Regions from separate parts of the Halomonas sp. A020 genome, predicted to be linked through region 2. Evidence: predicted binding sites of a transcription regulator. Region 2 holds the regulator's gene; the other holds the start of a gene.

Region 1 (6,067 bases), 1.7 Mb from region 2:
GCAGGGCAATATGCATGCAAGGCTCCGGTTTAAAAAAGTTGCCGTTTAAAAGTGTTCAAGGCTCGCCGTGCAAAAAAGCGGCACCGGGGGCGACGAGCAGGCGGCGCATGGCACGCCTGCCCAGCAACATCGCGTGGCGCATATTGCTACGGTCGGTCAGGGTGAGTTCAACCGGAAAGTTCAGTTCGCCCAGTTGCATAGGGGTTCTAATCACATAGCGCCACTCGCTATGGCCGTTTGAGCTGGTGACGCGTCGACGGTCGTGTAGGTGTAAACGGTAGCGGTGTGCTGGGGTTTCTGGTCCGCCGCTATGGGTCAAAAAACTCACCCATAGCTGCCCGTCGGCATCTTCGTGGGTTTCGATCTCTTCAGCGTGCAGTGCCGACGTGCGCGCACCGGTATCGGCTTTGCAGCAGAGGTGAAGCCCTAACTCAGGTAACGTCACCATTTCGCGGCGGCCGATGACCGCTTTGGCCTGATAGGGTAATTCCTTCACAGTGCACTCCTGACGATATAAGAAAAACAAGACATAGTGATGACGTTTGTTGTTAGCCGTTATGCGAAGACTGCATGGCCGATAAACGCGCCTGGATAGCGGAACCCGCAGGCGCGTCACGTAGGGTAAGCATAACGGGTAAGCGTAGACGAGGAATCAACGCAATGTCGCGTACCACGGAGGCAAAGTGGCTGCGCTCGTCTTCCGCCAAGCGCTGTAGGAACCTGGGAAGGCGTTCGGCGTCTTCTAGCCATGGCCAGCCGCGTCCGGCTATGGCGGCCATCAAATCTGGGCCGCAGGCTGCCGGGTCGTTTAGCAGGTGGCTGTACCATTCGCCTGCTAGAGCTGCACGGGAGCTGCCAACGGACCGCACGCAGGCGCACAGCGTTTCTAAATCTCCCTCGCTGGCTGCCACCTCGCCACGCGCGCACAGAGCTTCGACGAGCGCATCCGGCAAGGGTTGGTGCTCCAAGCAGTAGCAGAGGGAGTGGATCACACTTGTCGGCAGGCCGGGAATGCGGCCGGCGAGCGCCTCTGCGGTCTCGTTATCCAAGCGAACGACGTAATCGGCAATGCCTTGTAGCCCCAAAGCTTGCCAGTCGATCGTCTGTTGGCCGCTCAAATACGCTTCCACAGCCTCTAGGTGCTGGCTGGCAGATAGGCCATGGGTATGGGTAGCCCGGGCATTGAGCATGGCCTGAAAAGTAATGTCCGGCGTAAACGCCAGTGGATTATCTTTCATCAGATGATCGACGTCTGCCGTGTCGGCGGCGCCCAGGTCGGTGGCGGCGGCATTGCGCCCAAGCGTTTCCAACAGACGGTTGATGAAACCGTCACGCTGGGCAGGCGAGAGCATGCCTTGCTCGTCCAGTGGCAGTGCCAAGAACCAAATGGCAGGCTCTTCCATGGCTCCCAAACGGAATACGATGGCGAGCCGTGCCTGACCCTGCCAAGGCTCGGGCCATGCGTGCTCGGCGTTCTCGAAAGCGCGCAATACGTCTCGTGGACACGACGTGACCCGGCGCCCCATATGGTAAAGCGATACCTCCGCACCGCTGCGCGTAAAAAACTCATCAAGGGTGTGAATTGGCTGCATGACATCCTTCCGCTTTTCAAGCCTGCACTCTACCTTGCTGGTTTGCCACTGTCAGCCGCAAGCGCTGATTAATCCGCGCTTTATTGTCTAGGTGGTTAAAAATTGAACAACGTTGTGTAAGCCGCGTGAGAGTAACGGTGGCGACACCTTTCCATAGTTTATCCACAGCCTCTTGCAGGTTTTCTGTGAATCTATGAATAACGACTTCGAGAGAGGCGTACGAGTAGCAACTTACCCACAGAGTTGGGATAATGGATGTCAACATTGTTCAACCCCAAGGTGTTTATGAGCGTCCATCAACAGCTTCAAACCGCGCTTCTCGAGCTTGAAGCCGCCATGAAGGCCGCGAATTTATGGCGCACCCCTACGCCCGAGGCGTCGGCGTTTGCCAGCCAGCAGCCTTTCTGTATCGATACCATGTCGTTGCCTCAATGGGTGCGTTATGTGTTCATTGCGCGACTGAACGCGTTAATCGATGCCAAAGCCGCCATGCCTGCCAAGTGCGACGTTGCCCCGGCGGTGGCGGCTTACATGATGCAGGAGAAGCTCAGGGCCAGTGACCAAGTGCTCGTCGTCAAAGCAGTGGAGCGTGTCGACCAAATCGTCACCGAGAATTAAGAGCGTGTCTCATCAACGAAAATGCCCAAGGCGCTCGCCCTGGGCATTTTTTTGTGGAGACTGCGTCGCTTCAGAAACGATAGCTCAATCCTGCCATGACGACCATGGGGTCAATGGCAACGGTGCCTGCAGCGGCACCATTGACGGTGGCATCGGTATCGATGTCCAAGTACCAGGCGGCAGCATTCAATGCCCAATGTTCGTCGATCAGCAGGTCGAAACCAACTTGGGCGGCAGCGCCCCAGGAGTCGTCGAGATCGAGTTCGCCAATCGCTAGCTGCTCATCGGAGAAGCGTGTGTAATTGATGCCTGCGCCAACGTAGGGTTGTACGCGAGCGTCGCTTCCGCCCAACGGATAGTACTGCAAGGTTAAGGTCGGCGGCAGGTGCTTGGTAGAGGCGAGGTTCTCGCCGTTGAGTTGGATGTCGTGCTCAAAGGGGAGTGCGGCCAGCAGCTCGACGCCCAGCTTATCGTGGAAGCGGTAGCCCAAGGTGAACGCGAAGTCGGTTTTATCCTGAACATCCACTGCGAAGGCACCGCCTGCCAGCGAGCCGTTGTCGCTCTTGGGGGCTACTTTAGCGACCCCTACACGGGTGAAAAAGTCGCCGGCACCGTAGGCAATGGCTTGGCTGCTGATGGCCAAGGTGGCAGCGGCAAACCCAGTGGCGAGTAAGGTGGGAAGTGATAAAAGGCGCATGGCGTCGCTCCTGACCGTTCATTTTAGGGAAGTGAGTTGCTTAGCAATCATGCGGACAGTGTATCGAGTCAGGGCGAAGGCGTTCTTGACCTGGAGCAATCGCGGTGCTCTTGTGGCTCGAAACTTTCGACACAAAGTACCGCGCACAAAAAAGCTCAGCGGGTTGCCCCGCTGAGCTTATTGCATCCTATCTTGGGTTACGCTTCTTGACGGTCGATATGCTTGTACTCACCGGCGTCTGCCGTCACGCTGCTGACGACCAGAATGGCGATGAACGAGGCGATGAAGCCTGGAATGATTTCATACACGCCGGGACCACCCATGAAGGAGCCGTTCCAGCCCAGTGCAATCCATACCATGACGGTTACTGCGCCGACGATCATACCGGCTACCGCGCCCGCACCGTTAGTACGTGGCCACATCAGTGACAAGATGATCAGCGGGCCAAAGGCTGCACCAAAGCCCGCCCAGGCGTTACTGACCAGACCCAGCACTTGGGAGTTTTCGTCAGAGGCAATAAAGGCTGCCACAATACCGACCAGCACGACGCAGACCCGCCCCACTGCCACACACTGCTGCTCAGTGGCATTTTTGTGCAGGAAGAGACGATAGAAATCCTCGGTCAGCGAGGAAGAGGAGACGAGCAGCTGACTAGAGATGGTGCTCATGATGGCCGCCAGCAGCGCCGCATACAGGAAGCCGGTGATCAACGGATGGAACAGCAGGTTGGCTAGAATAATGAAGATGGTTTCTGGGTCTTGTACGTCCAGCCCATTACGAACGGCAAACGCACGACCTGCCAAGCCCAGAGAAACGGCTCCAATGAGCGATACCAGCATCCATCCCATGCCAATGTTGCGCGCAATGGGCACATCCTTTTGTGAGCGGATGGCCATGAAGCGCACGATGATATGCGGCTGACCAAAATAGCCAAGGCCCCAAGTAACCGCTGACAGCCAGCCGATAAAGGTCAAGCCGGTCGTCCAAGAGAGCAGGGTGGGGTCAACGCTATTCAGCGTTTCGGAGGCCTGGGAGAAACCGCCGCCGCCTTCGCCGAACAGTACTACGGCTGGCATGATGATCAGCGCCAACATCATGATGCAGCCCTGCACGAAGTCGGTCATGCTCACCGCCAAAAAGCCGCCCACGACGGTATAGATCAATACCACGCCCAGGGTGATGACCACGCCCATGGCGTAATTGCTCATGTCACCGAAGTTATAAACCCCCGTGAATGCGCTTTCGAACAGCTTGCCGCCAGCGACGAGGCCCGACGCCGTGTAAACGGCGAAGAAAATCACGATGACGATGGCCGATACCGTGCGCAGTGACAGCGCCCGGGTCGGGAAGCGATTGGCCAAAAAGGCCGGGATGGTGATGGCGTTACCGTAGTGAATGGTCTGCTCACGCAGGCGCGGCGCCACCAGCAGCCAGTTAAAGAACGCCCCGACCAGCAGGCCGATCCCGATCCAGGCGGAACCGAGGCCCGATACGAACATGGCGCCGGGCAACCCCAACAGCAGCCAGCCGCTCATGTCCGAAGCGCCCGCGGAAAGTGCGGCGACCTGTGGGCTAAGAGTTCGCCCCCCCAACATATAGTCTTCAGAAGAAGACGTGGATTTGCGCATTGCGTACACGCCAATGGCGATCATCAGCGCAAAGTAACCAAATAAGCTAATCCAGACACCTGTAGCCATGAAACTTCTCCAATTTGTGAGGACGACGCTACGATAAGTACAAAAGCGACTGCGGGTGCTGACCCTTTTGTACACGGCGAGCGTCGACAGGGGCTGCGTTGGCCAGGCCATGGCGGCCATCAGCAGCCTTGTTGTTGTTAATCCTGAGTCGCTCTTCTACTGCCAAGCGTCGCGCATTCGCTCGTCGAAGCATGAGAGAGTTGATGGGTACGTGCGTATCTCGTGTTCCCCGTGCCCGGCGGGAGGCCCGTGAAGGCCCCCCGCGTCAAGGCAGTTGCTCTATTATTGTCAACCATGAGACGGTTCCTTTTCAGGAGATCAGGTTAGTTGTATGGACGAGCCGTTACTCATCCCCTAGCGCCAGAAGTGACGCGTTGCCACCTAGGGCGGCGGTGTTGTTAGTAATCGTTTTTTCGGTCACGAAGCGCTGCAAATAGTGCGGTCCGCCCGCTTTCGGGCCAGTGCCGGATAGCCCCTGTCCACCGAACGGTTGAACGCCCACGACAGCCCCGATGATATTACGGTTGATATACACATTGCCTACTCGAATTTTCTGCGCTATTTCAGCGGCAAAGGATTCATTACGGCTATGTACCCCAAACGTCAGGCCATATCCACGGCCGTTGATGTCGTTGATGACCTTGTCCAACTCGCGTGCTTTGTAGCGCACGATATGTAGGATGGGGCCAAACTGCTCGCGGGTAAGGGCATCGATGCTATCGATGGTAAAAGCCACTGGCGGCACGAACGTACCGTGCTGGGTGTGTTCAGCGGCCATAGGCGTTTCGGCGACTAAGCGGTTTTCGCCTTTGAGCTTTTCGATGTGCGCCATTAAGCCTTTACGCGCGTCTTCATCGATGACGGGGCCGACATCGGTGCCCAGGTCGCGGGGGTCGCCGATCCGCAGTTCGCTCATCGCACCCTTAAGAATTTCGATGACGCGATCAGCGACGTCTTCCTGAAGGTAGAGCACTCGCAGGGCCGAGCAGCGCTGACCGGCACTCTGGAACGCCGATTGAATCACATCCACGACGACCTGCTCCGGCAGGGCCGTCGAGTCGACGATCATCGCGTTCATACCGCCGGTTTCGGCGATCAGCGTGGGTAGCGGCGCATTTTCGCGGGCGGCCAATGCGCGGTTGATGATTTGCGCCGTGTCGGTGCCGCCGGTGAAGACCACGCCGGTAATGCGCGGGTCAGACGTCAATACGCTGCCCACGGTCGGGCCGTCGCCCGGCAATAGCTGCACCACGTCGCGGGGCATACCGGCTTCGTACAACAGCTCGATGACGCGGTGGGCAACGATCGAGGTTTGCTCGGCGGGTTTTGCCAGCACCGTGTTGCCTGCAATGGCGGCGGCAACGATTTGTCCGCAGAAGATCGCCACCGGGAAGTTCCAGGGGCTGATGGCTGCAAACACGCCTTTACCACCCATGGTCAACCGGTTGGACTCACCGGTCGGG
Region 2 (6,067 bases):
ATCTTGCCTTCTTCGATCGCGATGAAGTCATCCTCGAGATGGGGCAGGCAGGCGAGTCGGTGTTTCTGATTCATAAGGGGGAGGTCGCTGAGTTGGACCCCACGCTGCCTGCCGCTAGCGCGCGAATTGGTCACTACACCGCCGGTGATCTGTTCGGAGCGATCAGTATTCTCAATGGCAAGAGCCGTTACCGCTTCCAAGCCGAGCAGGAGTGCTTGTGCTATGTGATGCCCAAAGCACTGTTTACCCAGCTCTGCCGTCACTACCCACCGTTTGAACAGTTTTTCAAGCAGTCGCTGTCACACAAAGCGCGCCTGCTAACGGAAAAACGCGCTGATGGTGGCGTCACGATGGCGGGTTTCATGCTGGCCAAAGTGCGCGAATGTATGCGCGAGCCGGTACTCATCGATGCATCGAGCACCATTCACGACGCCGTTCGCCAACTGAACGATAGCCATGCCGATAGCCTGCTGGTGAATACGCAAGAGGCGCTGGGCATGGTCACTAAAACCGACCTGCTCAATGGGTTGGTATTGGGGGAGAGTACCCAGCACTCGCCTGTGGCGTCGCTGGCCAACCAATCACTGGTCACCGTCGCGCCCGATCAATACCTGTTCGAAGCACTGATTATGATGACTCGGCATAAGGTCGCTCGCGTAGTGGTAATGGAGGATGAGCACGCCCGAGGCGTCGTGGAATTGATGGACGTGCTGAGCTTTTTCTCCAGCCGTAGCTACGTGGTGAGTTTACAGGTCGAGCAAGCCAATGGCCTGGAAGCTTTGGCGGCTGCCAGCCAACGTACCCCAGAGTTGGTCAACGCGCTAATGGCGCAGGGCGTGAAGCTGCGCTTTGCCATGGAGTTACTGGCAGCGCTCAATGGCCGCATCATGAGTAAAGCCTGGGGTTTTACGGTGCCCGAGCAGTATCACCGCCAAAGTTGCCTGATGGTGATGGGCAGTGAGGGGCGCGGCGAGCAAATCCTAAAAACCGACCAGGATAACGGTTTGATCCTCGCTGACGACTGCCAGTGGCCCACGGTCGCTGACGACATGGCGACCTTGACCCAAACGTTGATAACGCTGGGTTACCCGCCCTGTCCGGGGAATATCATGGTGTCCAACCCTGAGTGGGTGGGCACGGTCTCCCAGTGGCAGCAGCGTATCGCCAAATGGGTCAGTGCCCGCGATGGTGACAGTTTGATGAAACTGGCCATTCTGCTCGACTCTCATGGCGTGGCGGGCAATCCGACGCTGCTCGACCAAGTCCGCCACGCGCTGTTCGAGCACTGCTCCCACGATGAGCTGCTGCTCTCGTACTTTGCCCGTGCGGCACTGCGCTTCTCGACGCCGCTGACCCTATTTGGCTCACTGAAGAAGCCGCAGCACGGTATCGATATCAAAAAAGGCGGGATTTTCCCCATCGTGCACGGCGTGCGCACCATGGCCCTCGAGCGGCGGATAACGGTCACTTCGACGCTGGATCGTTTGGATGATCTGGCCACCGACGGGCGTCTGGATCGACGCTTTGCCGACGATGTGGGTGAGGCGCTGGCACTGTTCACCGAGCTGCGCCTGCGTCAGCAGCTTCAGGAGCTGGATAGCGCCCACGCCAAGCGCACTAACCGGGTCGTAGTGCAAGAGCTCTCTTCGCTGGAGCGAGACCTGCTGCGAGAAGCCCTCCACATTGTGAAGGACTTCAAGCAGCGCCTTTCCCACCGCTATCATTTGGAGTATTCGTGAGCGGAATGCGCTTGTTAGATCGACACATGACGCTGCTGAGCGGCTCGTTAAGAACGCTGCTGCAGCGGGAAAGCGATCGACGCCGATGGGCCGATTCGCCCTACGCGTGGCTATTTCAGCCGTACATGGGCGAGGAGTCCGTCGCGATGGCCTGCCAGGTGAGTGACGGTCAGCCCAATGTCGTCAGCGTGGCGGCCGTCGTGCTCAGTCCGCGGCGTGTGCACACTAGCCGTATCTGGTGGGCCACACTGTCAGAATCTCCCGTGCCAGTGTCTGCCACCCTGCGCCGCCATCAGCAGTTACACGCGACGGATACCCCGCGCTCCCCAGATATCGAATGCCTGACAGAGCTGGCCGAATTCATCGAGAATCGGCCGCTCGTTGGTTGGCAGTTAGAGCGCACGATCGAGCCGCTCAACGGGCTATTCAAACGCGTATTGGGGTTCGGTTTACCCAACGCCCAGGTCGACGTTGCCAAGTTGCACGGGCGACAGCTACGGCGGCTGCATCCGCAGGTCGATACCCTCGAATCGCTTGGCGAGGCGCTGACCCGTTGGCGGCTGCCACGGCTGATCTGGCCTAGCGTGACCAGCGAAGCCACCGCGAGTGCACTTCTGTATCTACGTTTGCAGCGCGAGATCGCCCTGACCGCCTAGGGTTTGTATTGGGTAGAGCTTCGGAGTGTTGTTAGAATACATACTGCTCCTTTACCCACCGGCAGTGCGACGACCATGTTATCACCTGACTACTTTGACCCTACTTTGTCAGACAGCGCGTCTGACGAGCCTACCGCCACGCAGCACGAGCTGCAGGATGCCAAGCAGAAGCGTGAATTCAACAAGTTGCAAAAACGCCTGCGGCGCGAAGTGGGAAACGCGATCATCGATTACAACATGATCGAGGATGGCGATCGGGTCATGGTGTGCCTCTCCGGCGGCAAAGATAGCTACACGATGCTGGAGATTTTGCGCAACTTGCAACGCAACGCGCCGGTCGATTTTTCGCTGGTGGCGGTCAACATGGACCAAAAACAGCCTGGTTTCCCAGAGCACGTCTTGCCCCAGTATTTGGATAAGCTGGGGGTGGAGTATCACATTCTCGAGCGTGACACCTACTCGGTGGTAAAGGAGAAAACCCCGGAGGGTAAAACCACCTGCGCGCTCTGCTCGCGCTTGCGCCGCGGCTCGCTGTATGGGTTTGCCGAAGAGATCGGCGCGAACAAGATTGCCCTCGGCCACCATCGCGAAGACATTCTAGAAACGCTGTTTCTGAACATGTTCTTCGGCGGTACGCTAAAAGCCATGCCGCCGAAACTGCTCTCGGATGACGGTAAAAACATCGTGATCCGCCCGCTGGCCTACTGTAAAGAGGCGGATATTGCTGAGTTTTCGCGGCAGATGGCGTTTCCCATCATTCCCTGTAATTTGTGTGGGTCGCAGCCGAACATGCAGCGACAAATCGTCAAAGAGATGTTGGCGGAGTGGGACAAGAAGCATCCTGGGCGCTTGGAGAGCATGTTCAAAGCAGTCACCAACGTGGCACCCTCGCAGCTTGCCGATCGCGAGCTATTCGACTTTGCCGGTCTCGAAGCCAAGCAGGCGGCCTTGATGGAAGGACGCATCCAAGCCTTCAACGTGTGATCGTTGGCGCCTCCTCTTCTGCCAGGGTAATGAGGCGCTGCATGTCCAAAATATTGACCTCGCGCCCTGAGACGGCCACGACCTCCTGCTGCTGAAAGCGGCTAAGAATGCGGCTGACCGTTTCGACCGCTAGGCCCAGGTAGTTACCCATATCGGCCCGGGACATGGATAGGCGGAAGCTGTATGGCGAGTAGCCCCGCCGCCGGAAGCGATCAGAGAGCGTAATCAAAAAGCTCGCCAGCCGCTGATCCGCGGTCTTACGCGACAGTAGACGCATCATTCGCCGATCGTCGCGCAGTTCTTTACTCATGCTGCGATAGAGCTGGCCGCGCAGCTCGGGCAGCTCCTCGGAGAGCGAGTCCAGGCGGTCGAACGGAATTTCGCACACCGTCGTCGTTTCCAGAGCCATCACCGTGCCGGGGTAGTGCTCTTCGTCGATGCCGTCCAAACCCACTAGTTCGCTGGGTAGAAAGAAATTGGTGAGCTGGTCATGGCCGTTGCCTTCGCTGGTGACCTGCTTCAAGCTACCCGAGCGCACCGCATAGACACTGGTGAAAGCGTCCCCTTGGCGGAACAGGGGTTCGCCTTTCTTCAACGGCGAGCGGCGGCGAATGATCGCATCGAACTGGCTCATATCCTCGAGCTCCAAGGCGAGCGGTAAGCACAGCGAGCTTAGACTACACGTCTGGCAGCGCGCCTCTTGCAGCAGTGAACGTCGTTGGCTGGCAGGATATGGCATAGGAGTCTCCCTTCTTCTTTCGCCATCATAGGCACAGGGGGCAGGCGGCTCAAGGCGCTCACACGATCTTCGAGTAGCGCTGACCATCCTGACGTTGTAAGTGAGTGTCGAAGGCCATGGCCAAATGCCGAATGAGCAATCGCCCGATCGGCGTGGCGCTCAGCCGAAGGCCCTCACGCTGTACGAGGCCATCCCGTTCGGCGATCGCCAGTCGCTCGAAGGCAGTGGCAAAGTAGTCTGCCGCATCGATATGCCAACGCTGACCGATCGCGTCGAGATCAATGGCCATATCGCACATGAACCGCTCGATGACGTCTCTTCTTATTAGGTCATCCTTATTTAAGCGTAGTCCTTTTATCGTTGCCAGCCTACCTTCATCCAAGGCGGCTTCATAGTGGGCGAGCTGAGTAGGGTTTTGGGCGTAAATATCGTCGACCCGAGAAATGGCGGATACGCCCAAACCGATCAAATCGCACTCGGCGTGGCTGGAGTAGCCTTGAAAATTACGCTGCAGCGTGCCGTTGCGCTGCGCCTGGGCCAAGCTGTCGTCGGGGCGTGCAAAGTGGTCCATGCCAATATGCACATAGCCCGCCTGGGTGAGCATCTCGATAGTGGTGTGCAGCATGGCCAGCTTTTCATCGGCGCTGGGCAGGTCGGCCAACTGGATACGTCGCTGGGGCGCAAAGCGGGCTGGCATGTGGGCGTAGTTGAAGACCGATAATCGTGCTGGTCCCAGCTCGATGACCTGACGAAGCGTTTCGGCAAAACGCCGTTCGGTTTGAAAGGGAAGGCCATAGATTAAATCGAGGTTGAGCGAGCGAAAGCCGAGCCGATGCGCTTCGTCCATGAGCGTTTCGGTGAGCACCCGGGGCTGCACGCGATTGATCGCCGCTTGAACCTGCGGATCGAGATCTTGAACGCCAAGGCTTAGGCGGTTAAATCCTAGCGATTGGAGATGTCGCAGGGTAAAGACATCCGCTTCGCGTGGGTCAATTTCAATGGCATAGTCCCGATCTGGCGCGTTCGATAACCCAAAACGGGCATCAAGCCGGTCGACCAAATCGCTCATTTGCGCCAAGGTAAGAAACGTCGGCGTGCCGCCGCCCCAATGCAGTTGCTGCACCGGTCGTTGGGTATCTAAATGGCGCGACGTGAGCACCATCTCACGATCTAGCCGAGACAGGTAGGGCTCGGCCAGCGACGTATTTTTCGTAGCGATTTTGTTGCACGCACAGTAGAAGCAGATCTTGCGGCAAAATGGGACGTGGACATAGAGCGACAGTGGCTTTTGGCTGGCGTTACTGCGTTCTAGTGCCTGGGCCATATCGTCGGCGGTGAAGCCGTCGTGAAACGACAGCGCTGTCGGATAAGAGGTATAGCGCGGGCCGCTCGTGTCATAACGACGTATCAGGGCGTCGTCCCATGCAGTGGCCTCAGCCACTGATGAAGTGGTCTGGGCGTGGGCAGCAGTAGCATGAACGGGCATAGGCAACGCTCCGGTGTAACAGAACAAGCGAGTGAACGGATGCGTTCATGCTACGCCAGGGGGTAGCGCAATGCGTTGAGCTGTATCAAGCAATGGCGTAAAAGCCCATGCCGAAGCGGCTAAGCTAGTTAGAAAGGTGAGAAAGTGCGGCCCGCCGATAGGTTCAGTGCCCGGTGGGGGAGAACAGCGTCCAGAGCTGCCACAGCGCAAAACTGATGATGGTCAGCGCGGCGATACTGCGCGTGGCACGGTGGCGAATCAAGTGGCTGAGCTGGCGTGCCGCTAGGCCCGTCGCAAGCAGCGCGGGCAGGGTGCCCAAACCAAAGGCACCCATCAATAGCGCCCCTTGTAACGGATCGGCAATGGCTAGGCTCCAAGCAAGCATCGAGTAGACCAATCCGCAGGGTAGCCAGCCCCACAGGGCGCCTAAAGCAAACGCCTGGGGCAGGTACACGACGGGCAT

The links. The regulator FNR, encoded in region 2, switches genes on or off when oxygen is low (the NO sensors DNR and NnrR bind a similar motif). The targets are predictions, from matches to a motif close to TTGATNTANATCAA.
Region 1: the regulator FNR is predicted to act here: its motif matches at 2,993-3,006, upstream of FRH_RS12750 (OmpW family outer membrane protein).

Annotation. Positions count from the first base shown of each region.
Region 1 is NZ_AP022850.1:2,730,359-2,736,425, forward strand. Features, by position in the region: gene rimK (30S ribosomal protein S6--L-glutamate ligase) at 1-16, opposite strand, end outside; gene FRH_RS12735 (RimK/LysX family protein) at 56-496, opposite strand; gene FRH_RS12740 (DUF3549 family protein) at 549-1,592, opposite strand; gene FRH_RS12745 (YqcC family protein) at 1,878-2,210, shown strand; gene FRH_RS12750 (OmpW family outer membrane protein) at 2,281-2,907, opposite strand; gene putP (sodium/proline symporter PutP) at 3,105-4,604, opposite strand; gene putA (bifunctional proline dehydrogenase/L-glutamate gamma-semialdehyde dehydrogenase PutA) at 4,948-6,067, opposite strand, start outside.
Region 2 is NZ_AP022850.1:480,110-486,176, reverse strand. Features, by position in the region: gene FRH_RS02230 (putative nucleotidyltransferase substrate binding domain-containing protein) at 1-1,739, shown strand, start outside; gene FRH_RS02225 (DNA polymerase III subunit epsilon) at 1,745-2,395, shown strand; gene ttcA (tRNA 2-thiocytidine(32) synthetase TtcA) at 2,471-3,379, shown strand; gene fnr (fumarate/nitrate reduction transcriptional regulator Fnr) at 3,369-4,118, opposite strand; gene hemN (oxygen-independent coproporphyrinogen III oxidase) at 4,177-5,604, opposite strand; gene FRH_RS02205 (sulfite exporter TauE/SafE family protein) at 5,768-6,067, opposite strand, start outside.